DNA from 3 places in the Streptomyces sp. NPDC127119 genome. Region 3 is predicted to be linked to each of the others. Evidence: riboswitches for the same ligand, from Rfam matches in the RefSeq annotation. Region 3 holds a riboswitch; each other region holds the start of a gene.

Region 1 (7,518 bases), on a different contig from region 3:
CAAGAGGGTCGACAGGGCCATGGCCTGCCCGTAGTTGAGGTCTCCGGCCCGCCCGAGCAGCCGCGCCACGGCGACCGGCAGCGTCGGGTTGTCGGGCCGTGCGATGAAGACGGTCGCGCCGAACTCGCCCAGCGACACCGCGAACGCGAACCCGGCCGCGATCAGCAGCGCCCGCCGCACCATCGGCAGGTCGACCTCGCGCCACACCCGCCAGGGCGAGGCCCCGAGCACCGCCGCGGCCTCGCGCAGCCGTCCGTCGACCGCGCGCAGCACCGGCAGCATGGTCCGTACGACGAAGGGGACGCCCACCAGCGCCTGCGCGAGCGGCACCAGGATCCAGGTGCTCCGCAGGTCGAGCGGCGGCTCGTCGAGCGCGATGAGGAAGCCGAAGCCGACGGTCACGGCGGAGACGCCGAGCGGCAGCATGAGCAGCGCGTCGAAGCCGCGGACGAGACGTCCGAGCCGTCCGGTGTCCCGCCGGGTGAGCGCGGCGGCGGCGAGTCCGCCGATCAGCAGGGCGATGGCGGTCGCGGCGAAGGCGTACCGCAGCGAGTTGCCGACGGCGTCGATGGGCGGGACGAGGAAGAGGCTGCCCTCGTTGCGGGTGAGCGCCTTGTAGTAGCCGAAGCCGGGGGCGTCGAGCGAGCGCTCGACCAGGACGGCGAGCGGCAGCACGAGCAGGACGGCGATGGTGCCGAGGACGCCCGCGAGCAGCGCCCACTGCCCCGCGCCGTGCGGCCGTCGTGCGGTCGTGGCCGCGTCCACCAGCCGCAGGGCCGTCTCCCGCCGCCGTACGGTCCGGGCGTGGACGGCGAGGATCGCGCCGACCGCGACGAACTGGACGAGCGTCAGCACGGCGGCCGTGGAGAGGTCGAAGATCTCCGAGGTCTGCCGGTAGATCTCGACTTCGAGCGTGGAGAAGGTGGGGCCGCCGAGGATCTGCACGACACCGAAGGAGGTGAAGGTGAAGAGGAACACCATGAGCGCGGCGGCGGCGACGGCCGGGCCGAGCGCCGGGAGGGTCACCCTGCGCCAGGCCGCGAACCGGGAGGCGCCGAGCACTCTGGCGGCCTCCTCCTGCCGCGGGTCGAGCTGCGACCAGAGGCCGCCGACCGTGCGGACGACGACCGCGTAGTTGAAGAAGACGTGCGCGAGCAGGATGGCCCAGACGGTGGTGTCCAGGCGTACGCCCCACAGTTCGTCCAGGAGCCCGCCGCGCCCGAGCAGTGCCAGGAAGGCCGTGCCCACGACGACCGTCGGCAGCACGAACGGCACGGTCACGACGGCCCGCAGGATCTGCTTGCCCCTGAACTCGAAGCGCGCGAAGACGTACGCGCCGGGGAGCGCGACCAGCAGGGTGAGCGCCGTCGAGGCGAGCGCCTGCCAGGTCGTGAACCACAGGACGTGCCGGATGTCGGACTGTCCGAGCACGTCCGCGATCCGCCCGAACCGCCAGACCCCGTCGACCTTCAGCCCGCGGACGGTGATCGCGACGACCGGATAGGCGAAGAAGACCCCGAAGAACGCGACGGGCACGACCATGAGCCCGAGCCGTGCCACGCTCCCCCGGCGCGCAGACCACGCAGACCGGGGGCGCGAGCGGGGCTCTACTTCAGTACGAGCGAGGTCCATGACTTGACCCACTCGTCACGGTTGTCGGCGATCCTGGCGGGGTCCAGGGTCTCGGGGTTCGCGGCGGCGGGACCGTACTGCGTGAACGCGTCGGGCACCTTGGCGCCCTCGATCACCGGGTAGACGAACATGTTGAGCGGCATGTCCTCCTGGAACTGCCTGCCCACCAGGAAGTCGATGAGCGCCTTGCCGCCCTCGGTGTTCTTCGCGTTGCTGAGCAGGCCCGCGTACTCGACCTGGCGGAAGCAGGTGCCGTCCGCGACTCCGGTCGGCGCGGTCTTCGGCTTGGGGTCGGCGTAGATGACCTCGGCGGGCGGCGAGGAGGCGTACGAGACGACGAGCGGCCGGTCGCCCTTGGCCTTCTTGCCGCCGGCGGACCCGGAGAACTCCTCGTTGTAGGCCTGCTCCCAGCCGTCGACGACCTTCACGCCGTTGGCCTTGAGCTTCTTCCAGTAGCCCTCCCAGCCCTTGTCGCCGTACTCGGCGGCGGTGCCGAGCAGGAAACCGAGGCCGGGCGAGGAGGTCGAGGCGTTCTCGGTGACGAGGAGATCCTTGTACGCGGGCTTGATCAGATCGTCGAAGGACGTCGGCACGGCCAGCTTGTGCTCGCTGAACCAGGCCTTGTCGTAGTTGACGCAGATGTCTCCGGAGTCGATGGGCGTGACCCGGTGCTTGTCCTGGTCGACCCGGTACCGGGCCTGGATGCCGTCCGCGCCCTTGGCCTCGTACGACTGGAACAGTCCGTTGTCGAGCGCGCGGGAGAGCAGGGTGTTGTCGACGCCGAAGAGGACGTCTCCCTGCGGGTTGTCCTTGGTGAGGATCGCCTTGTTGACGGCCTGCCCGGCGTCGCCGTCCTTGAGGACCCGGACCTTGTACCCGGACTCCTTCTCGAACGCCTTCAGTACGTCCTTGGTGTACGCGAAGGAGTCATGGCTGACGAGGGTGACGGTCTTGGACCCGGAGCCCCCGTCGCCGTCCCCGGAGTCGGACGACCCGCAGGCGCCGAGCGCGGCGAGGCCGAGACCGCCGGCCGCGACCACGGCGGTGATCCTGAAGATGTTGCTCTTGTTGCTCACTCGATTCCTCCTGGGTTGACCAGGAAGAGACGCGGCCCTGCCCCGGACCTCGAACGGATCCCGGGCAGGGCGCAACAGCTTGAGTAGTGACCGAACTTCCTACCCAGAATGACCTGGGCGAGGTTCAGAGGGTCTGCGGGCTGTCCCGCACTCTCAGCGCTGTGGCGCTCCCCTGTCGGAATATGAAGATGTCGTCATACGAAAACGCTGTCGTACGGAAATGCTGTCGTACGGAATGTCCGTACGACTCGCCAGACTACCGCTCGGTGGCCGCGAGCTGTCCGCACGCCCCGTCGATCTCCTGACCACGGGTGTCCCGGACGGTGACGGGCACCCCATGGGCCGCGATCGCCTCGACGAACGCCTTCTCGTCCTCGGGCCGCGAGGCGGTCCACTTGGAGCCGGGCGTCGGGTTCAGCGGGATCAGGTTCACATGCACCGGCTTGCCCTTGAGCATCCGCCCGAGCCGGTCACCGCGCCACGCCTGGTCGTTGATGTCCCGGATGAGCGCGTACTCGATGGAGAGCCGGCGCCCCGACCTGGCCGCGTACTCCCAGCCCGCGTCCAGCACTTCCCGTACCTTCCACCGCGTGTTGACCGGTACGAGGGTGTCGCGCAGCTCGTCGTCCGGTGCGTGCAGGGAGATGGCGAGACGGCACTTGAAGCCCTCGTCGGCGAACCGGTTGATGGCGGGGACGAGACCGACGGTCGAGACGGTGATCCCGCGCTGCGAGAGCCCGAGCCCGTCCGGCTCCGGGTCGGTGAGGGCCCGGATGGACTGGACGACCCGCTTGTAGTTGGCGAGCGGCTCGCCCATGCCCATGAAGACGATGTTGCTGAGCCGCGCCGGGCCACCGGGGATCTCCCCGTCGCGCAGCGCCCGCATGCCGTCGACGATCTGGTGCACGATCTCGCCGGTCGACAGGTTCCGGTCGAGACCGGCCTGTCCCGTCGCGCAGAACGGGCAGTTCATCCCGCAGCCGGCCTGTGAGCTGATGCACATGGTGACCCGGTCCGGGTAGCGCATCAGCACGGACTCGACGAGCGTGCCGTCGAAGAGCCGCCAGAGGGTCTTGCGGGTGGTGTCGTCATCGGTGGACAGATGCCGCACGACCGTCATCAGCTCGGGCAGCAGGGCTTCCTGCAGCTTGGCGCGCGAGCCGGCAGGGATGTCGGTCCACTGCTCGGGGTCGTGCGCGAACCGCGAGAAGTAGTGCTGCGAGAGCTGTTTGGCACGAAACGGCTTCTCACCGACCGCGGCAACGGCCTCTTTACGCTCGGCAGGCGTGAGATCGGCAAGGTGCCGCGGCGGCTTCTTGGCTCCGCGGGGGGCGACGAATGTGAGTTCTCCGGGCTTAGGCATGGCTGTACCAGTGTCGCAGATCGATTCGTGTGACCTGAGCCGCGAGGTTTCGGGGGCGCACGGCTGTGCGGCTGTGCGGCTGTGCCGCTGTGCCGCTGTGCCGCTGTGCCGCTGTGCCGCTGTGCCGCTGTGCCGGATGGTCGCCGCATCTTCACGGCTCCTCACCCCTTCAGGGGCCTCTTCCGGCGGTCGCGTTGCCATCTAGGCCACACTAGGACCTAGAATCGAACGCGTGTCCGATAAAGTGCCTCGCCTGGATCGCCTGCGCAGCGTCCGCGAATGGCTGGCCTGGCAGCTGCGCCGCACAGACGACACCATCGCCGAGCTCGAACGTCAGGAGGCAGCCGCCGCCCGTGCCACGCCCACACCGCCCTCGGCAACGCCCGGCTGGAAGCTCGCGTTGCGAAGAGCGGGCGGCAGACCCGCCCCCGACGCCGTCCATACGAGCGACTGCGGCATGGCAGGCAAGAACACCAAACCGCTGCCCCGCGAGCAGGCGCTCCGGGCTCTCACGGAGGACGGCATCAGCGCGTGCCCCTACTGCCGGCCCGACAACGATCTGGGTGTGCTGTGAACGGCGAACGGCCGCAGGACGAGAACACGAGCGGGACGGGCGGGACGAACGCGGCGCCCATCGTCGTGCACCGCATGACGGGCGCCCGCGGGCGCCGGGTCACCATCCACGGCCAGGTCTTCGGGCTCGCCCACAGCGACACCGACCTGGTCGAGTTCCTGCGCCGGGCGGGCCTGCCGGACGACGCCTGGGAGCTGCTGGACGACCCGCGGTGGGTGAAGTGGCAGGGCGGCCGGCCGCACGAGTACTCCCCGGAGGGCCCGGACGCCGAAGACCCCCGGCCGTGACCGGCCGGGGGTCCCCCGGGTCATGAGGCGCCCGGTACGGTCAGCCCGATCCGACGAAGAGCACCAGCAGCAGCCACACCACGGGAGCGGTGGGCAGCAGCGAGTCCAGTCGGTCCATGATCCCGCCGTGGCCCGGGAGCAGGGTGCCCATGTCCTTGATGCCCAGGTCCCGCTTGATCATCGACTCGCCGAGGTCGCCGAGCGTGGCGCTGACCGCGACCGCGAAGCCGACGATCAGGCCCTGCCACCAGGTGCCGTCGTCGATGAGGAACTGCATGCACAGCGCGCCCGCCACCATCGCGAAGGCGACCGCGCCGAGCAGGCCCTCGCGGGTCTTGCCGGGACTGATGCGGGGGGCGAGCTTGTGCGTGCCGAAGCGCCACCCGACGGCGTACGCGCCCGTGTCGCTGACCACGGCCAGCAGCAGGAACGTGAGGACCCGCCACGCACCGTCGTCCGCGGTGAGCATCATCGCCACGAAGGTGGCGAGGAACGGGATGTAGAAGGCCGCGAAGACCCCCGCGGTGACGTCCTTGAGGTAGCCCTCGGGCGGTTCCGTCATCCGCCAGACGAGGACCGCGAGCGCGGTGAGCGCCATGGCCACCCAGGCGCCCTCGGGCCCGCGGACGTAACCGGCGACGACCATCGCCGCGCCGCCCAGCGCCAGCGGCACGAGCGGCGCCTTGATGTCCTTGCGCTCCGCGAGCCTCGACGTGAGCTCCCACAGACCGACCACGACAGCGACCGTTATGACGCCGATGAAGACGGCCTTGACGACGAACAGCGACGCGACGATCACCACGCCGAGCCCGACGCCGACCCCTATGGCAGCACCCAGGTCGCGGCCCGCGCTCTTCTTCTGCGGCGCGGGTGCGGGCTGTGCGGCGCTGGTCATGGGCTCCTGCTGATTCAGCGGATGCTGCGGATGCTGCGGATGCTGCGACGAAGTCTGGAACGGCGGCGGCGTCGACGGTGGCGGCGTCTCGTCGCGGAACAGGGGGCCGCCCGTCCGAGCAGCCCCCCGGTCGTCATCCTGGTCTCCGCCATGCGCGGGTACGTCGGGCACGATGGGCATGGGGCGAGTCTGCTGCGCGTGGTGCGCATCGTACGCGGGACCCGCCGGGGCATCCCCCTGGACAGGCCCCCGGTCGGACGGCCCCCAGTACCCGGCTTGTGGCGGCGCCCCCCAGGAAGAGTCGTTCATCAGACTTCGAGCAGCTCTGCTTCCTTGTGCTTGAGCAGCTCGTCCACCTGCGCGACGTACTTCGCGGTGGTGTCGTCGAGCTCCTTCTCCGCACGGCGGCCCTCGTCCTCGCCGACCTCGCCGTCCTTGATCATCTTGTCGATGCCGTCCTTGGCCTTGCGGCGGACGGAACGGATCGAGATCTTGGAGTCCTCGGCCTTGGTGCGGGCCACCTTGATGTAGTCCTTGCGGCGCTCCTCGGTGAGCTCGGGGAACACCACCCGGATGATGTTGCCGTCGTTGCTCGGGTTGACGCCGAGGTCGGAGTCGCGGATCGCCTGCTCGATGTTGCGCATCGCGCTCTTGTCGAACGGGGTCACCACGGCCATACGCGGCTCGGGCACCGAGAACGAGGCCAGCTGGTTGATCGGGGTCAACGCGCCGTAGTAGTCCGCCACGATCTTGTTGAACATCGCCGGGTGCGCACGGCCGGTGCGGATCGCGGCGAAGTCCTCCTTGGCGACCACGACGGCCTTCTCCATCTTCTCCTCGGCTTCGAGGAGGGTCTCTTCGATCACCACTTGCTCCTGCGTGTCTTGAGTAGGCCCGGCTGCGGTTCCCTGGCGGTTAGGCGGCCGGCTGCGTCGCGTCTTATTCCTGAACGGTTCCGGACCGGCAGGACATTGTCCATCCCCCGGTCAGGCCCGACTGCCCTGGTCACCCACGAGCGTGCCGATCTTCTCACCCTTGACCGCCCGAGCGATATTGCCCTCGGCGAGAAGCTCGAAGACGAGGATCGGGAGCTTGTTGTCGCGGCACAGCGTGATCGCGGTCATGTCGGCGACCTTCAGGTCGCGGGTGATGACCTCGCCGTAGCTGAGCGCGTCGAACTTGACCGCTCCGGGGTTGGTCTTGGGGTCGGAGTCGTAGACCCCGTCCACACCGTTCTTGCCCATCAGCAGCGCTTCGGCGTCGATCTCCAGCGCGCGCTGGGCGGCGGTGGTGTCCGTGGAGAAGTACGGCATGCCCATCCCGGCGCCGAAGATGACCACACGGCCCTTCTCCAGGTGCCGCACGGCTCGCAGCGGGATGTACGGCTCGGCGACCTGCCCCATGGTGATGGCGGTCTGCACGCGCGAGTCGATGCCCTCCTTCTCCAGGAAGTCCTGGAGGGCGAGGCAGTTCATGACGGTGCCGAGCATGCCCATGTAGTCGGAGCGGGCCCGGTCCATGCCGCGCTGCTGGAGCTCGGCTCCCCGGAAGAAGTTGCCGCCCCCGATGACGACGGCGATCTGGGCGCCACCGCGGACCACCGCGGCGATCTCCCGGGCCATCTTGTGCACCACGTCGGGGTCGACGCCGAGCGCTCCGCCACCGGCGAACGCCTCACCGGAAAGCTTCAG
Region 2 (7,518 bases), on a different contig from region 3:
GAGGGTCCTGGTCCGCTGTACGTCGTCGGTGACGTGCACGGCTACCTCGACGAACTCGTCTCCGCGCTGCACGAGAAGGGCCTCATCGACCTCGAAGGCCGCTGGGCGGCCGGGACCTCCCGGCTGTGGTTCCTCGGTGACTTCACCGACCGCGGGCCCGACGGGATCGGCGTCATCGACCTCGTCATGCGGCTGTCCGCCGAGGCCGCCGCGGTCGGCGGCTACTGCAAGGCGCTGATGGGCAACCACGAGCTGCTGCTCCTGGGCGCCAGGCGGTTCGGGGACACCCCCGTCAACTCGGGCGCGGGAACCGCCACCTTCCAGGCCGCCTGGCTGCTCAACGGCGGCCAGAAGACCGACATGGAGCGTCTCCAGGACCATCATCTGCAGTGGATGGCCCGCCTGGACGCGATGGAACTGGCGGACGGGCATCTGCTCGTGCACTCCGACACGACCGCCTATCTCGACTACGGCGACTCCATCGAAGCGGTCAACGACACCATTCGCGAAACCCTCACCCGCAATGACGCGGACGAGTGCTGGGACCTGTTCCGCAAGTTCACCAAGCGCTTCGCGTTCCGCGACGACGGCGGTGCGCAGGCGGTCCGCTCCCTGCTGGAGACCTACGGCGGATCACGCATCGTCCATGGTCACAGCCCCATTCCGTACCTACGGGGCGAGGTCGGCTCGGAGGACGGGGACAATTCGCCGCCCCTCGCGGTCGAAGAACCTCATGTGTACGCCGACAAGCTCGCGATCGCGATGGACGGCGGCGTGACCATGGCAGGAAAACTGCTGGTCCAGCAGCTTCCGCTGGACAGCTGAGCGTTCACGGGGCACACGTCCTGTGATGGAGGACGCGTGCGGTCCGGGGGCAAATTCTGGAAACCCCCTGTCACCCTGTGCCGTCATCGCTCTACCATCGGCTTATCCGTAGCAGGCTCCCCTCCGTTTCTGCCCGACGGCTCGTCAGCATGCCGAGCCACCCAGCCCTACGGAGCATCGGGGGATGCACATGAACAGCGTTCCGCAGCACCTGCTGAGCGAGGACCGCCAAGAGTACGAGCGGATCCTCGACGAGGCGCTGCGCTCCGCACCACACCGTCCGGAACTCGCCGCCGTGGGTCAGCGGCTCAACCCCGAGCAACTGCGCACGATGGCACTCAACGCCACCGCACTCATCACGGCGGCCGCGTCGAGCGAGTACCAGCACTATGTGAAGGTCCGCGAGGAACTGCGCCAGCCGGCGCCGTCCACCCCCCACGTCCGCGAAGGATCCGGCAGCACCTCGGATCCGGGCACGAGCGCGGTGGGGCTCGCCACCGCCATGGGGGAAGTCGCCGAGACCGCGGGGGCCGGTGCCGCCGCGGTCGTCGCCGTGCTCGCCCCGGTCCTCGCCGGCACCGCCGCGGCGATCTTCCTGCTCGTCGGCTACATCCTGAAGATGCTCGACCCCGAGCCGGGCATCGCACGGACCCTCCTCACCACCGGCTGGGTCTTCGGCGCCATCACGGCCGTCTCGATCCTGGTCGCCGCGGTCGGCCTGCTGCTCGCCGCCCTGCGCAACGGCGCCAGTTCGCTCCAGGCCGGGGTGCACGGCGAACGGAACGAGGAGGTCGCTCTGGCCAGGGAAGCCTGGCACGAAGCGCTCCTGGAGCGCGGCCTCATGCCGTTCCTCAGGGAGGCTCTCGCCGACCCGGGCACAGCGGCCCTCGGCCGGATGAAGCCGACGGAACCGGTCAGCCGGATGCCGCAGCTCGGCTACAACCGCCCGGGCTTCAGCAGCCCCGACGGGGGTGCCGGTGCGGGCCCCCGCCCCAGCTACTCGAGCCCGGACTTCAGCAGCCCGGACTTCGGGGGCCCGGAACACGCTCCGGAGTAGGGGCCGGACTGCGGACGGCGCGTGCGTCGGCAAGCGCCGGAAAGCTTCGGCAAGAATGATCGACGACGGGAATCCGTCGTCGATCTTTTCTTTTTTACGTTCCCCTCGATTATGTCGCCATATACGGCTCTCACGACCCCTGAGCCATTCATCGTCACACGGGTGAGAAAAGCGCTCCCCCGTAAATCGAGCCCCGTTGAGTGACTCTTCTGCACAGATTCGCAGGTGGGCTTGTTTTATCCGTGCGTGCACAGGATGCTATATGCCATGTGGCAATCAAGCAGTACGCAGTTCGCACCCGGGCAGGCAGGCTGGCAGCGTTGAGCCAGCGCACGCTGAGACATACGGCTGACCGAAGACTGGCGTTCAGGTCGACAGCAGACAGTGTCCTCACCATCCGCCGAGCAGCCGTAAGCGGTATGCCTGGCCGCCGTGAGGCCACTAGCCTACTGACGGACAACGCCATCTGCGTCAGGACGGAGACCTCGGTGCCACAGGAAGAGCCCGGATTCCAGCGTGCACGACTGCGCGACCGCCTCAAGAAGGCGAGGGAGAGCGCGGGGCTGAAGCAGCGTGAGGTGGCCGAGCAGCTGGACTGGTCACCCTCAAAGGTGATTCGCATCGAGGCCGGCACCGTCGGCGTGTCGGTCACGGACGTACGGGTGCTCGCGGAGCACTACGGGATCACCGACCAGGCACAGATCACGGCGCTGACCGGGATGGCACGCGAAGCTCGTCGGCCTCCGTGGTGGTCACCCTTCCGTACCTGGGTGACTCAGGAATTCGAAACGTATCTCGGATACGAAAGTTCCGCGTCAATCCTCAGAAGTTTTCAGCCGGATCTGGTACCAGGACTGCTGCAGACCGAGGAATATGCCCGAGAGATCCTCACACGCCTCAACACTGGCGCCGAGCGGACAGAGCAACTGCTGCAACTACGCCTTGAGCGGCAGGATCGACTCGTCCATTCCGATGGTCCCGAAATGTTTTTCATTATGGACGAATCGGTGATCAGGAGAACTGTGGGCTCACAGGAGACCATGAAGCGACAGTACGAAAAGTTGCTGGCAGTCAACGAAATGCCGAATGTAACAGTTCTTATCGCTCCGTTCAGCGCCGGAATCTACCGACAGTTCCGCACCACCTACATCCTCTTCCAATTCCCTGAGGATGAGGATGAAATGGTCGCTTACCTGGAGAACTCGAACGGCGACGTGATCTTCAGCGAGAAAGCTCTCGGCCGTACGTCCCAGCACCGGCCGACCGACTACCTGGACGACTTCTGGGAAGTTGAGAGGGAGGTTGCCAACGAGGTTTCGCGGGAGTTCCTGTTCGACCAGGGATAACGGCACATTGGGGAGCCCGTTACGAGGAACCTGGCAACAGTTCGAACTCTGCTTCCAGATAGACCCCGGTGTATTACGACCCGCTGTTCAGGATTCCCTGAGCACCGTTCAGCCCAACGAGAAAAGAGACCCAGGCATATGCGGTGACTTCGAGTACGGCCCCATCGGGGTGTCGCGAATCACGTACCGCTACATCTCCGATGAAGGCCACTTCAACGCATTCCGATGAGCCACTGGCCGAACTCTTTCGCCACCGCACCTGAGCACCATCGAGTCCCATGCATCCCCCACGCCTTCGCCTACGAAAGTGGCGACGCCAAGACAATTCGGCATCCAAATCAGTATGGGCGCCGCCATCAGCACTGCCAAGACGCACGTGGGCGCCCAGGTCATGCTGATAAATGGAGGTATATGGCTCGTAAACATAATAAAATGTCAGCCGGGCTGCGCAAACGGCTGGCCGAAAAGAAACCAAGATTATTCTGAATGAACACAGCAAAAGGGAGCCCTGCGACCCGGCCGGCAAGCTTCAGGTCGCGGACTCCCTTGCGCCAAGCACCCCCGTCTACGAAACCGAAAGGAGCTCTGCCATGGAGTCTACAGACTCCATCCCGGAGGGCTACTCACCACACAAGACCAGCTCAACGAACTGGAAGCAATGGGCGCGCTCCGCGGGCGCCAACGCATTCAAGGGAGCTTGCACGGCTCTTGGGGCCGGCGCAGTCTCCCTGCTGATCTGGTGGCTCGAAAAGCAATAGCGCACCTCTTTCACCACCGGCCCCACCCGCGTGTCGGACGGCCCGGATCACCGAGGTCCTGGAAATGATCGTCCAGGACCTCGGCATCGCAGCACCACGACCGTTCGGTCGGCCAAAGGTGAAGGAACCCTATTCGCTTGCAGCCATGGGCAGATAGACCCGGTTGCCCGCGGCGGCGAACTCCTTGGACTTCTGGAGCATCCCGTCGGCGACCTCTTCGGGTGTGGCCCCCGCGTCCGCCGTACCGCCGAACTGCTCGTTGATGCTGTGGCTGATCTTCATCGAGCAGAATTTCGGCCCGCACATGGAGCAGAAGTGCGCCGTCTTGGCCGGTTCGGCCGGCAGCGTCTCGTCGTGGAACTCCCGGGCGGTGTCGGGATCCAGGGCCAGGTTGAACTGGTCCTCCCAGCGGAACTCGAAGCGGGCGTCCGACAACGCGTCGTCCCACCCCTGGGCGCCCGGATGCCCCTTGGCGAGGTCCGCCGCGTGGGCCGCGATCTTGTAGGTGATGACGCCCGTCTTGACGTCGTCACGGTTGGGCAGGCCCAGGTGCTCCTTGGGCGTGACGTAGCAGAGCATCGCCGTGCCCCACCAGGCGATCATCGCGGCACCGATGCCGGAGGTGATGTGGTCGTACGCAGGCGCGATGTCGGTCGTCAGCGGGCCGAGCGTGTAGAACGGCGCCTCCTCGCAGATCTCCTGCTGAAGGTCGATGTTCTCCTTGATCTTGTGCATCGGGACATGTCCCGGGCCCTCGATCATGGTCTGCACGTGGAAACGCTTCGCGACCTTGTTGAGCTCTCCCAGGGTCCGCAACTCCGCGAACTGCGCGGCGTCGTTGGCGTCCGCGATCGACCCAGGCCGCAGCCCGTCGCCGAGCGAGTACGTGACGTCGTACGCGGCGAGGATCTCGCAGAGCTCCTCGAAGTGCTCGTACAGGAACGACTCCTTGTGGTGCGCCAGGCACCACGCCGCCATGATCGAGCCGCCGCGCGAGACGATGCCGGTCTTGCGGTTCGCGGTCAGCGGGACGTACGGCAGCCGCACACCCGCATGGACGGTCATGTAGTCCACGCCCTGTTCGGCCTGCTCGATGACCGTGTCCTTGTAGATCTCCCAGGTGAGTTCCTCGGCGCGTCCGTCGACCTTCTCCAGCGCCTGGTAGAGGGGGACCGTGCCGATGGGGACGGGGGAGTTGCGCAGCACCCACTCGCGGGTGGTGTGGATGTTGCGGCCGGTCGACAGGTCCATCACCGTGTCGGCGCCCCACCGCGTCGCCCAGGTCATCTTGTCGACCTCCTCCTCGATGGAGGAGGTGACCGCGGAGTTGCCGATGTTGGCGTTGACCTTCACCAGGAACCGCTTGCCGATGATCATCGGTTCGATCTCGGGGTGGTTGACGTTGGCCGGCAGCACGGCCCGGCCCGCCGCGATCTCCTCACGGACGACCTCGGGGTCGACGTTCTCCCGGATGGCCACGTACTCCATCTCCGGTGTGATCTCGCCCCGCCGCGCGTAGACGAGTTGGGTCACCGCCTGCCCGTCACGGCTCCGGCGGGGCAGCCGCGGACGCCCCGGGAAGACCGCGTCGAGGTTGCGCAGTCCGCCGCGCGGCGAGGTGTGCTTGATCCCGTCGTCCTCGGGGCTCACGGGACGGCCCGCGTACTCCTCGGTGTCGCCACGGGCGATGATCCAGTTGTCGCGCAGGGGCGTCAGACCCCTGCGCACATCGGTGTCGACGACCGGATCGGTGTACGGGCCGGAGGTGTCGTACAGGGTGACCGACTCGCCGTTGGTGAGATGCACCTGACGGACCGGCACCCGCAGATCGGGGCGCGAGCCCGCGACATACGCCTTGTGCCAGCCGATGGACTTCGCGGTTTCGGACTTCCCGGCTTCGCCGTTCCCGGGCGAAGCGGCTGCGCCGCCGTTCTCGGCCGCTGCGGACACCTCGGTGCCGTCGACCGGGGCGTGCGCCCCGCCCGTCTGGCTGGAGGCAGGCGTGCGTACGTCCTTGTTGGTCATGAGACCTACTCCCTACGCCGGCATTACCCGGTAACAGGTTCGGCGGTCGACGCAGCGTTTCCCGTCCGGCGATGTTCCACGTGAAACATCGCGGATACGGAGGTCAGCGCCCTCTCAGCCCGGTGCTCCGAGCTCCCGCGTGTGCAAAGGTGCTTCCACGCTAGCGTCACAATGGGCGCGGTGAACAGTGGGCCCCTCTCGTTCTTGCGATGATCGGTCGGTGACCACGACGCAACAGCCCCCACTTCCGCCGTCCGAACCGCCCCACGGACACGGCCACGACGGCCACGGTCACGGCGGGCCTGGACAGGGACCCCATGGCCCCGGAGGCGGTGGCGACCGGCCCGGCGGCGACGGTCCTGTCGGTGGCGGGCACGGCCACTCGCACAGTCATGGCCCCGCGGCTCCGGTCTCCATGCATCTGCGCAAGATCATCGCGGCGGTGCTGATTCCTTTCGCCGCGGCGGTCGTTGTCGGTCTCGCGGTGCTCTGGCCCGGCGGTGCCCCCGGTCATGAGCGCACGGGCGTCGGCTTCGACCGGCAGACCCAGCAGGCCAGCGTGACCAAGGTCGACAAGGTCGACTGCAAGTCCGTGAACGCCTCGGGCGGGACTCCGACCGGCGACACCTCGACGGCCGAGGGCTCATCGGCTCAGCAGCAGGACTCGGGCACCTGCAAGAAGGCGACGATCCGGGTCGACTCCGGCAAGGACAAGGGCCGTACCTTCACGGAGATCGTCCAGCCGGACTCCTCACGGCAGTTGGAGCAGGGCCAGGAGGTGATCGTGGCGTACGCGCCCGACGCCCCCAAGGAACTCCAGTACTCGGTCACCGATGTGAACCGAAAACTCCCCATGGCGCTGCTCGCCGGCATCTTCGCCCTCGCCGTGGTCGTGGTGGGCCGGATGCGCGGTGTCATGGCACTGATCGCCCTGGCCGTCAGCTTCCTGATCCTGACGTTCTTCATCCTGCCCGCGATCCTTCAGGGATCGAATCCGCTGGTCGTGGCGGTGGTCGGGGCCAGCGCCATCATGCTGATCGCGCTCTACATGTGCCACGGTCTCTCGGCCCGGACATCGGTCGCCGTACTGGGCACCCTGCTGTCCCTGGTGCTGATCGGACTGCTCGGCTCACTGTTCATCGACTGGGCCGCGCTGACCGGCAACACCGATGACAACACCGGCCTGATCCACGGTCTCTACCCGTCCATCGACATGAGCGGTCTGCTGCTCGCGGGTGTCATCATCGGTTCGCTCGGCGTGCTCGACGACGTCACGGTGACGCAGACGTCGGCGGTCTGGGAGCTGCACGAGGCCAACCCGACGATGGGCTGGCGCGGGCTGTACCGCGCGGGCATCCGCATCGGCCGCGACCACATCGCGTCCGTCGTCAACACGCTCGTCCTCGCCTACGCCGGCGCGGCGCTGCCTCTGCTGCTGCTCTTCTCCATCGCGCAGAGCAGCGTGGGGACCGTGGCCAACAGTGAACTGGTGGCCGCGGAGATCGTC
Region 3 (7,518 bases):
GCCGGATCCCCCCGCCAGAGCAGCGCGTCGGCCGCCCCGTGATGCCCCGCGTACTGGACGAAGCGGCCGAACTGCTCGGACCAGAAGTACGGCACCGGGTCGTACGGCGTGGGCGTCTCCCCCACGATGTTCGCCGCGACCGTGCGCGGCCCCTGGAGCGCGTTGTCCCAGTGGTGGACCAGCAGCCGCTCCCCGTACCGGCCCGACGGGAACGACGCGCAGTCGCCGACCGCGTACACGTCCGGCAGGGAGGTGCGCAGATGGTCGTCCGCGACGACCTCCCGGTGGGCGCCGAGTTCGATCCCCGACCCGGCCAGCCAGGACGTGGCGGGCCGCGCCCCGATCCCGACGACCACGGCACCCGCGGGCAGCCGCGAGCCGTCGTCGAGCACCACCGCGCCGGGCTCGACGCGCTCCACGCGCGCGTGGGTGCGCAGCGACGCCCCGCTGTCCGCGTACCAGGCGGTCATGGGCGCGGCCACCTCCTCGGGCAGCGCGCCCACGAGCGGCCGGCCGGCGGCCTCGACGACGGTCACCGAGCACCCCGCCTCACGCGCCGCGGTGGCGAACTCCGCGCCGATCCACCCGGCGCCCACCACCACGATGTCGTGCTGCCGGGCGAGGACGGGCCGCAGCCGTTCGGCGTCGTCGAGGGTGCGCAGCAGATGGACTCCGGGCACGCCCTCGGCGCCCGGCAGCCGGACGGGTTCCGCTCCGGTGGCGACGACCAGGACGTCGTACGGGACGTGCCCCTCGGCCGTGTCGAGTTCGCGGGCGTCGGGGCGGACGCCGGTCGCTTCGAGGCCCAGGCGCAGTTCCACGTCGAGGGTCTCGAAGTCGACGTCGAAGGCGGATCCCTCGGCCTTGCCGAGCAGTACGGCCTTGGACAGCGGCGGCCGGTCGTACGGCTGGTGGGGTTCCGCGCCGATCAGGGTCACGCTGCCGGCAAAGCCCTGTTCCCGCAGGGCGACGGCGGTCTGGACCCCTGCCATGCCGGCGCCGACGATCACGACGCGTACGCGCGCCGCCGGGCCCGGTTCCTGTGTCAGCTCGCTCACCCGGTCACCATAGACAGTCGGTGAAATCGTCGGTCAGGTGCGCGGTCGGTGAGCTGTTGCACACCGCCGGATCACGGCGTCAGCCGAGGGTGACCTCTTCGACCACACTCGTCCCGCTGCCCTCCTGGGACTCCCACTCCCAGGTCTCCGCCAGCCGCACCCGGCCGTCGGGGGTCTCGCCGACCTGCGACGCACAGTGCCCGGAGGAGGTGGTTCCGTCCGTCTTCAGCTGTACGTACCGGAAGTCGAGCCGGTCGCCCTCGCGGGTGCCGACGAGATGACCGCGTAGGACGTCACCGCCCGTGTAGTCGGCCCAGATCACGCCGTCCCGCTCGCGGTACGCGAACCGGGTGCGCGTACCCACCTGACCCGGTGCCTGGTCGGCCACCGGGGCGAGAACGAGTCCGTCGAGCGAGCGGGCCATGCCGTGAGGCTCCCTACTGGGGTGCGGGACGAAGAGCTAGGGTGGCCAACGTAAAGCACTCGCGGGAGCCCGGGCGTACCGGGCTGAGAGGGAGGCTGGGACGGCCTCCGACCGTACGAACCTGATCCGGGTCATGCCGGCGAAGGGAGGGGCTGGACGCCCATGTCGCGTACACCGCAAGCACCCCCGAGCACCCCGACCACCGACGTTCTGGTCGTCGGAGGCGGGATCATCGGTCTGGTCACCGCCTGGCGGGCCGCGCAGCGCGGGCTGACGACCGCGCTGGTGGATCCCGAACCGGGCGGCGGCGCCGCGCAGGTCGCGGCCGGCATGCTGGCCGCCGTCACCGAGCTGCACTACGGCGAGGAGACCCTGCTCGGCCTCAACCTGGCCTCGGCGGAGCGTTATCCGGACTTCGTCGCGGAACTGACCGAGGCGTCCGGCCAGGATCTCGGCCACCGCAGGTGCGGCACGCTGACCGTCGCGCTCGACGCCGACGACCGCGCCCATCTGCGCGAACTGCACGCCCTGCAGAGCCGGTCGGGCCTGGAGTCGGAGTGGCTGAGCGGCCGCGAGTGCCGCCGCCTGGAGCCGATGCTCGCGCCCGGGGTGCGCGGCGGACTGCGGGTGGACGGCGACCACCAGATCGACCCGCGCCGGCTCGCCGCGGCCCTGGTCACGGCCTGCGAACGGGCCGGGGTGACCTTCCACCGGACGTGGGCCGAGTGCCTGACCGTCGCAGGGGGCCGTGCGGCCGGAGTCGTCACGACGGACGGCACCGAGCTGTCCGCGGGGCAGGTCGTCCTCGCCGCGGGCAGCCTCAGCGGACGTCTCGCGGGTGTGCCCGAGGACGTACTGCCGCCGGTACGGCCCGTGAAGGGGCAGGTGCTGCGGCTGGCCATGCCGGAGCCCGCCCCCGCGTTCAAGGGCCCCGGCGCGCCCTTCCTGAGCCGGACCGTGCGTGCCATGGTCCGCGGCAGCCACGTCTACCTGGTGCCGCGCGAGAACGGCGAGCTGGTCGTCGGCGCGACCAGCGAGGAGCTGGGCTGGGACACCACGGTGACCGCGGGCGGCGTGTACGAGCTGCTGCGGGACGCCCACGAACTCGTCCCCGGCATCACCGAGCTGCCGCTCACCGAAACGCGTGCCGGACTGCGCCCCGGCTCCCCCGACAACGCGCCCCTGCTCGGTCCCACCCGGCTTCCCGGGCTGCTCCTCGCGACCGGCCACCACCGCAACGGCGTGCTGCTCACCCCGGTCACCGGCGACGCCCTGGCGCACGCCCTGACCACCGGTGAACTCCCGGAAGTGGCGCTCCCGTTCACCCCGGACCGGTTCGACGCCGCCGCACTCACGGAGCAGCCCGCATGAGCGTGACCGTCCTCGTCAACGGGGAACGGCGGGAACTCGCCGCCGACACCGCCCTCGACACCCTCGTGACCGCTCTCTGCGCGGCCCCCTCCGGTGTCGCCGCCGCGCTCAACGAGACCGTCGTGCCGCGCACGCAGTGGCCGGCGACCCTCCTGCGCGAGGGAGACCGCGTCGAAGTACTCACCGCCGTCCAAGGAGGCTGACCATGGCCGACGACCCCTTCGTCCTCGGCGGTACGTCCTACACGTCCCGGCTGATCATGGGCACCGGCGGTGCCCCCAGCCTCGACGTGCTCGAACGCTCGCTCGTCGCGTCCGGCACGGAGCTGACGACGGTCGCCATGCGGCGCGTGAGCCCCGGGTCGCACGGCTCGGTCCTGTCCGTGCTCGGCCGGCTCGGCATCCGCGTACTGCCCAACACCGCGGGCTGTTTCACCGCCGGGGAGGCCGTCCTGACGGCCCGCCTCGCGCGCGAGGCGCTCGGCACGGACCTCGTCAAACTGGAGGTCATCGCCGACGAGCGCACCCTGCTGCCCGACCCCATCGAGCTGCTCGACGCCGCCGAGACCCTCGTCGACGACGGCTTCACGGTCCTGCCGTACACGAACGACGACCCGGTCCTCGCCCGGAAACTGGAGGACGTGGGCTGCGCCGCGATCATGCCGCTCGGGTCGCCCATCGGGTCGGGGCTCGGGATCCGCAACCCGCACAACTTCCAGCTGATCGTGGAGCACGCGCGCGTGCCGGTGATCCTGGACGCGGGAGCGGGTACGGCGTCGGACGCGGCGCTCGCCATGGAACTGGGGTGCGCCGGGGTGATGCTCGCCTCGGCGGTGACCCGGGCGCAGGAGCCGGTCCTCATGGCGGAGGGCATGCGGCACGCGGTCGAGGCCGGGCGCCTCGCGTACCGGGCGGGGCGCATTCCGCGCCGCCACTTCGCACAGGCCTCGTCCCCGTCGGACGGAATCGCGCGACTCGACCCGGAACGCCCCGCTTTCTGACGCTTCCTGGGGTTCTCTCTGGCTTTCCGGACTTTGGCCGGAACGCGTGTCCGAATCCGTACCGAATGTGTACGCCGTACCGCGCCGGCCGGCGTGCGAGGTGCGTCACAGCTCGGCTTCAGTACCGCCCCGGAATCGCCCGCACGGGCGGCTCCGTCAGTGGTGGCTCGTACACTCACCTGCGTGGATACGACCCTTCAAGACCCCTTGGTCGGGCATGTGCTCGACGGTCGGTATCGCGTCGACGCCCGCATCGCGGTCGGCGGGATGGCCACGGTCTACCGGGCCGTGGACACCCGTCTCGACCGGGTGCTCGCGCTCAAGGTGATGCATCCGACCCTGGCGGCCGACGCCTCGTTCGTCGACCGTTTCATCCGCGAGGCCAAGTCGGTGGCCAGGCTCGCCCATCCGAACGTGGTGCAGGTCTTCGACCAGGGGACCGACGGCCCGTACGTCTATCTGGCGATGGAGTACGTGGCCGGATGCACCCTTCGTGACGTACTGCGCGAGCGCGGGGCGCTCCAGCCGCGGGCCGCGCTGGACATCCTGGAGCCGGTCCTCGCCGCGCTCGGTGCCGCGCACCGCGCCGGGTTCGTGCACCGCGACATGAAGCCGGAGAACGTCCTGATAGGGGACGACGGCCGGGTGAAGGTCGCGGACTTCGGTCTCGTACGGGCCGTGGACACGGTCACCCACACGACGGGCGCCATCCTGGGCACGGTGTCGTATCTCGCGCCGGAGCAGATAGAACACGGCACGGCCGACCCCCGCGTGGACGTGTACGCGTGCGGCATCCTCCTCTTCGAGATGCTGACCGGCGACCGTCCGCACTCGGGCGACTCACCCGCCGCGGTGCTCTACAAACACCTCCACGAGGACGTGCCCGCGCCGTCGGCGCTCGTGCCGGGCCTCGCCTACGAACTCGACGAGCTGGTCACCTCGGCGACCGCGCGCAACCCCGGGGTCCGCCCGTACGACGCGGTGGCGCTGCTCGCCCAGACCCTGGACGCGCGCACCGCCCTGAACGACGACCAGCTGGACGCCGTGCCCCCGGGCGCCCTCGCCGGGGACCGGTCCGGCGCCGACAACCGTACGAGCGTGATCCCGCGCTCGCTGTCCGTGCCCCGGCTGCTGCCGGTGAACGAGGACGACGCGGAGCTGCACCGCACGAGCTTCCTGCCGTCCCCGCCGCCCGAGCCGCCGCGGCGCGTCCGCACGAGGGCACCCCGCCGGGGTGTGCTCGCGATCGTCGCCGCGGTGCTGCTGGTCCTCGGTGTCGGCGCGGGGGTCTGGTACATCAACTCCGGTCAGTTCACCGAGGTCCCCGCGGTGCTCGACAAGACGGAGGCGCAGGCCAGGAAGAGCATCGAGGGCGCCGGCCTCGGCGTGAAGACGAAGAAGGCGTACAGCGACACCGTCAAGCTCGGCAGGGTCATCAACACCGACCCGAAGCCCACCACCCGGATCCGCGACAACGGCTCCGTGACCCTGACGATCTCCAAGGGCCCCAACACCGTGCGGGTCCCGGACCTCAAGGGCTACGCGCTCGACAAGGCCAGGGAGCGGCTGAAGAAGGAGGGCCTCGCGCCGGGCATGGTCACCAAGTCCTTCAGCGAGGACGTCACCGCGGGCTTCGTGATCGGTACGAAGCCGGGGGCGGGCACCGAGCGCCGCGGCGGTTCGGCGATCGCGCTCGTCGTCAGCAAGGGCAGCCCGGTGGACGTGCCCGACGTGCTCGGCGACGACGTGGACGACGCCCGGCAGGAGCTGGAGGACGCGGGCCTGACGGTCGAGGTCGTCTCCGGACGGATCACCTCCGACTTCGACGCCGGTACGGTCGCCGAGCAGACGCCCGCCGCCGACAAGCAGGTGGCCCGGGGCGACACCGTCAAGCTGACGGTCTCCAAGGGCCCGCCGCTGGTCGAGGTCCCGGACGTCGTGGGCGACAGCGTCGACGACGCCAAGCAGGAACTGGAGGACGCCGGCTTCGAGGTCGAGGAGGACCGCGGTCTGCTCGGTCTCTTCGGAGACACGGTCGACAGCCAGTCGACCGAGGGCGGCGAGAAGGCGCCCAAGGGCTCGAAGATCACCATCAAGATCCGCTGAGCAGCCGGGTGTCCGGGCTTCAGGGCAGGGCTTTGTGGGGACATGGCCGCCGACCGGGCCGCCGGGACCGCGTGACACCCTTGGCGGGTGAGCACTCAGCAGTCCCGCAACCCCGTCGGCGGCCATGTCCCCGTCGCCGGAGGCCTCGCCTCCGTAGGCCTCTCGTACGCGCGTGAGCTGGCCGCGGAGACCGTCCAGGTCTTCGTCGCCAACCCGCGCGGCTGGGCGACGCCGCCCGGCAACCCGGCCCAGGACGAGCAGTTCCGCGCCGCCTGCGCCGAGGAGTCCGTCCCCGCGTACGTCCACGCGCCCTATCTGATCAACTTCGGCTCGCACACCGAGGCGACCGTGGAGAAGTCGGTGGAGTCGCTGCGGCACTCGCTGCGGCGGGGGCGGGCGATCGGGGCGCTGGGCGTGGTCGTGCACACGGGCTCGGCGACCGGCGGCCGGGAGCGCTCGGTGGCGCTCCGACAGGTGCGCGAACGTCTGCTGCCGCTGCTGGACGAGCTGACCCACGACGACGACCCGTTCCTGCTGCTGGAGTCGACGGCCGGCCAGGGTTCCTCGCTCTGCTCGCGGACCTGGGACTTCGGGCCGTACTTCGAGGCGCTCGACGCCCATCCCAAGCTGGGTGTCTGCCTGGACACGTGCCACATCTTCGCCGCGGGCCACGACCTGACCGGGCCCAGCGGAATGCACCAGACGCTCGATCTGCTGGTGGACACGGTCGGCGAGGGCCGACTGAAGCTGATCCACGCCAACGACTCCAAGGACGTGGCCGGCGCCCACAAGGACCGCCACGAGAACATCGGCGCCGGTCACATCGGCGAGGACCCGTTCCGCGCCCTGATGACCCACCCCGCCACCGAGGGCGTACCGCTGGTCATCGAGACACCCGGCGGCAAGGAGGGCCACGCGGCGGACGTGGAGCGCCTGAAGAAGCTCAGGGACGGCTGAGCGGACCCACCCCGGCCCGCACCCCGCCGGGTGAAGCCTCTTGAGGGAGTACCCCCAGGGGGTATACGGTTCCGACTCCGGAACAGAAACCGTCACGCACCGCTGGGGGTCCTGATGCAGCACGGCGGACATCCGCACACGAGCTGGTCCACGGCCGCCCGAGCCACCCTGCACTGCCTCACCGGGTGCGCCGTCGGCGAGGTGCTCGGCATGGTGATCGGCACCGCGCTCGGCTGGGGTTCCGTGCCGACGCTCGTCCTGGCGATCACCCTGGCCTTCTTCTTCGGGTACGCGCTCACACTGCGCGGCGTCCTGAAGGCGGGCGTGGACCTCAGGGCCGCGATCCGGGTCGCGTTCGCCGCGGACACGCTCTCCATCGCCGTGATGGAGCTGATCGACAACGGCGTGATCGCCTTCTGGCCGGGCGCGATGGACGCCGGGCTCGGGGACGCGCTGTTCTGGTGGGTGCTGGCGATCGCGCTGGCCGCCGCGTTCGTGGTCACGACGCCGGTCAACAAGTGGATGATCGGTCGCGGCAAGGGTCACGCCGTGGTGCACCAGTACTACCACTGACCAGGAGAAACAGCGGAACGCGGAACGGG

The links. A riboswitch is a leader RNA that binds a small molecule or an ion and turns the genes downstream of it on or off. The one in region 3 is predicted to bind thiamine pyrophosphate.
Positions count from the first base shown of each region.
Region 1: another riboswitch for thiamine pyrophosphate. It lies ahead of ACFVH5_RS30340 (thiamine ABC transporter substrate binding subunit); the one in region 3 lies ahead of thiO (glycine oxidase ThiO).
Region 2: another riboswitch for thiamine pyrophosphate. It lies ahead of thiC (phosphomethylpyrimidine synthase ThiC); the one in region 3 lies ahead of thiO (glycine oxidase ThiO).

Region 1 covers NZ_JBHXTO010000092.1:13,224-20,741, forward strand. Annotated here, with positions in the region: gene ACFVH5_RS30335 (ABC transporter permease) at 1-1,632, opposite strand, end outside; gene ACFVH5_RS30340 (thiamine ABC transporter substrate binding subunit) at 1,608-2,708, opposite strand; TPP riboswitch at 2,787-2,892, opposite strand; gene rlmN (23S rRNA (adenine(2503)-C(2))-methyltransferase RlmN) at 2,965-4,071, opposite strand; gene ACFVH5_RS30350 (DUF6233 domain-containing protein) at 4,304-4,645, shown strand; gene ACFVH5_RS30355 (hypothetical protein) at 4,720-4,932, shown strand; gene ACFVH5_RS30360 (phosphatidate cytidylyltransferase) at 4,973-6,136, opposite strand; gene frr (ribosome recycling factor) at 6,136-6,693, opposite strand; gene pyrH (UMP kinase) at 6,814-7,518, opposite strand, start outside.
Region 2 covers NZ_JBHXTO010000004.1:31,651-39,168, reverse strand. Annotated here, with positions in the region: gene ACFVH5_RS03185 (metallophosphoesterase) at 1-825, shown strand, start outside; gene ACFVH5_RS03180 (hypothetical protein) at 1,010-1,882, shown strand; gene ACFVH5_RS03175 (Scr1 family TA system antitoxin-like transcriptional regulator) at 2,371-3,228, shown strand; gene ACFVH5_RS03170 (DUF397 domain-containing protein) at 3,302-3,508, opposite strand; gene thiC (phosphomethylpyrimidine synthase ThiC) at 4,116-6,011, opposite strand; TPP riboswitch at 6,004-6,160, opposite strand; gene ACFVH5_RS03160 (YibE/F family protein) at 6,232-7,518, shown strand, end outside.
Region 3 covers NZ_JBHXTO010000193.1:268-7,785, forward strand. Annotated here, with positions in the region: gene ACFVH5_RS40730 (NAD(P)/FAD-dependent oxidoreductase) at 1-1,058, opposite strand, end outside; gene ACFVH5_RS40735 (hypothetical protein) at 1,138-1,482, opposite strand; TPP riboswitch at 1,534-1,647, shown strand; gene thiO (glycine oxidase ThiO) at 1,645-2,853, shown strand; gene thiS (sulfur carrier protein ThiS) at 2,850-3,056, shown strand; gene ACFVH5_RS40750 (thiazole synthase) at 3,059-3,853, shown strand; gene pknB (Stk1 family PASTA domain-containing Ser/Thr kinase) at 4,037-5,959, shown strand; gene ACFVH5_RS40760 (deoxyribonuclease IV) at 6,047-6,916, shown strand; gene ACFVH5_RS40765 (DUF4396 domain-containing protein) at 7,031-7,489, shown strand.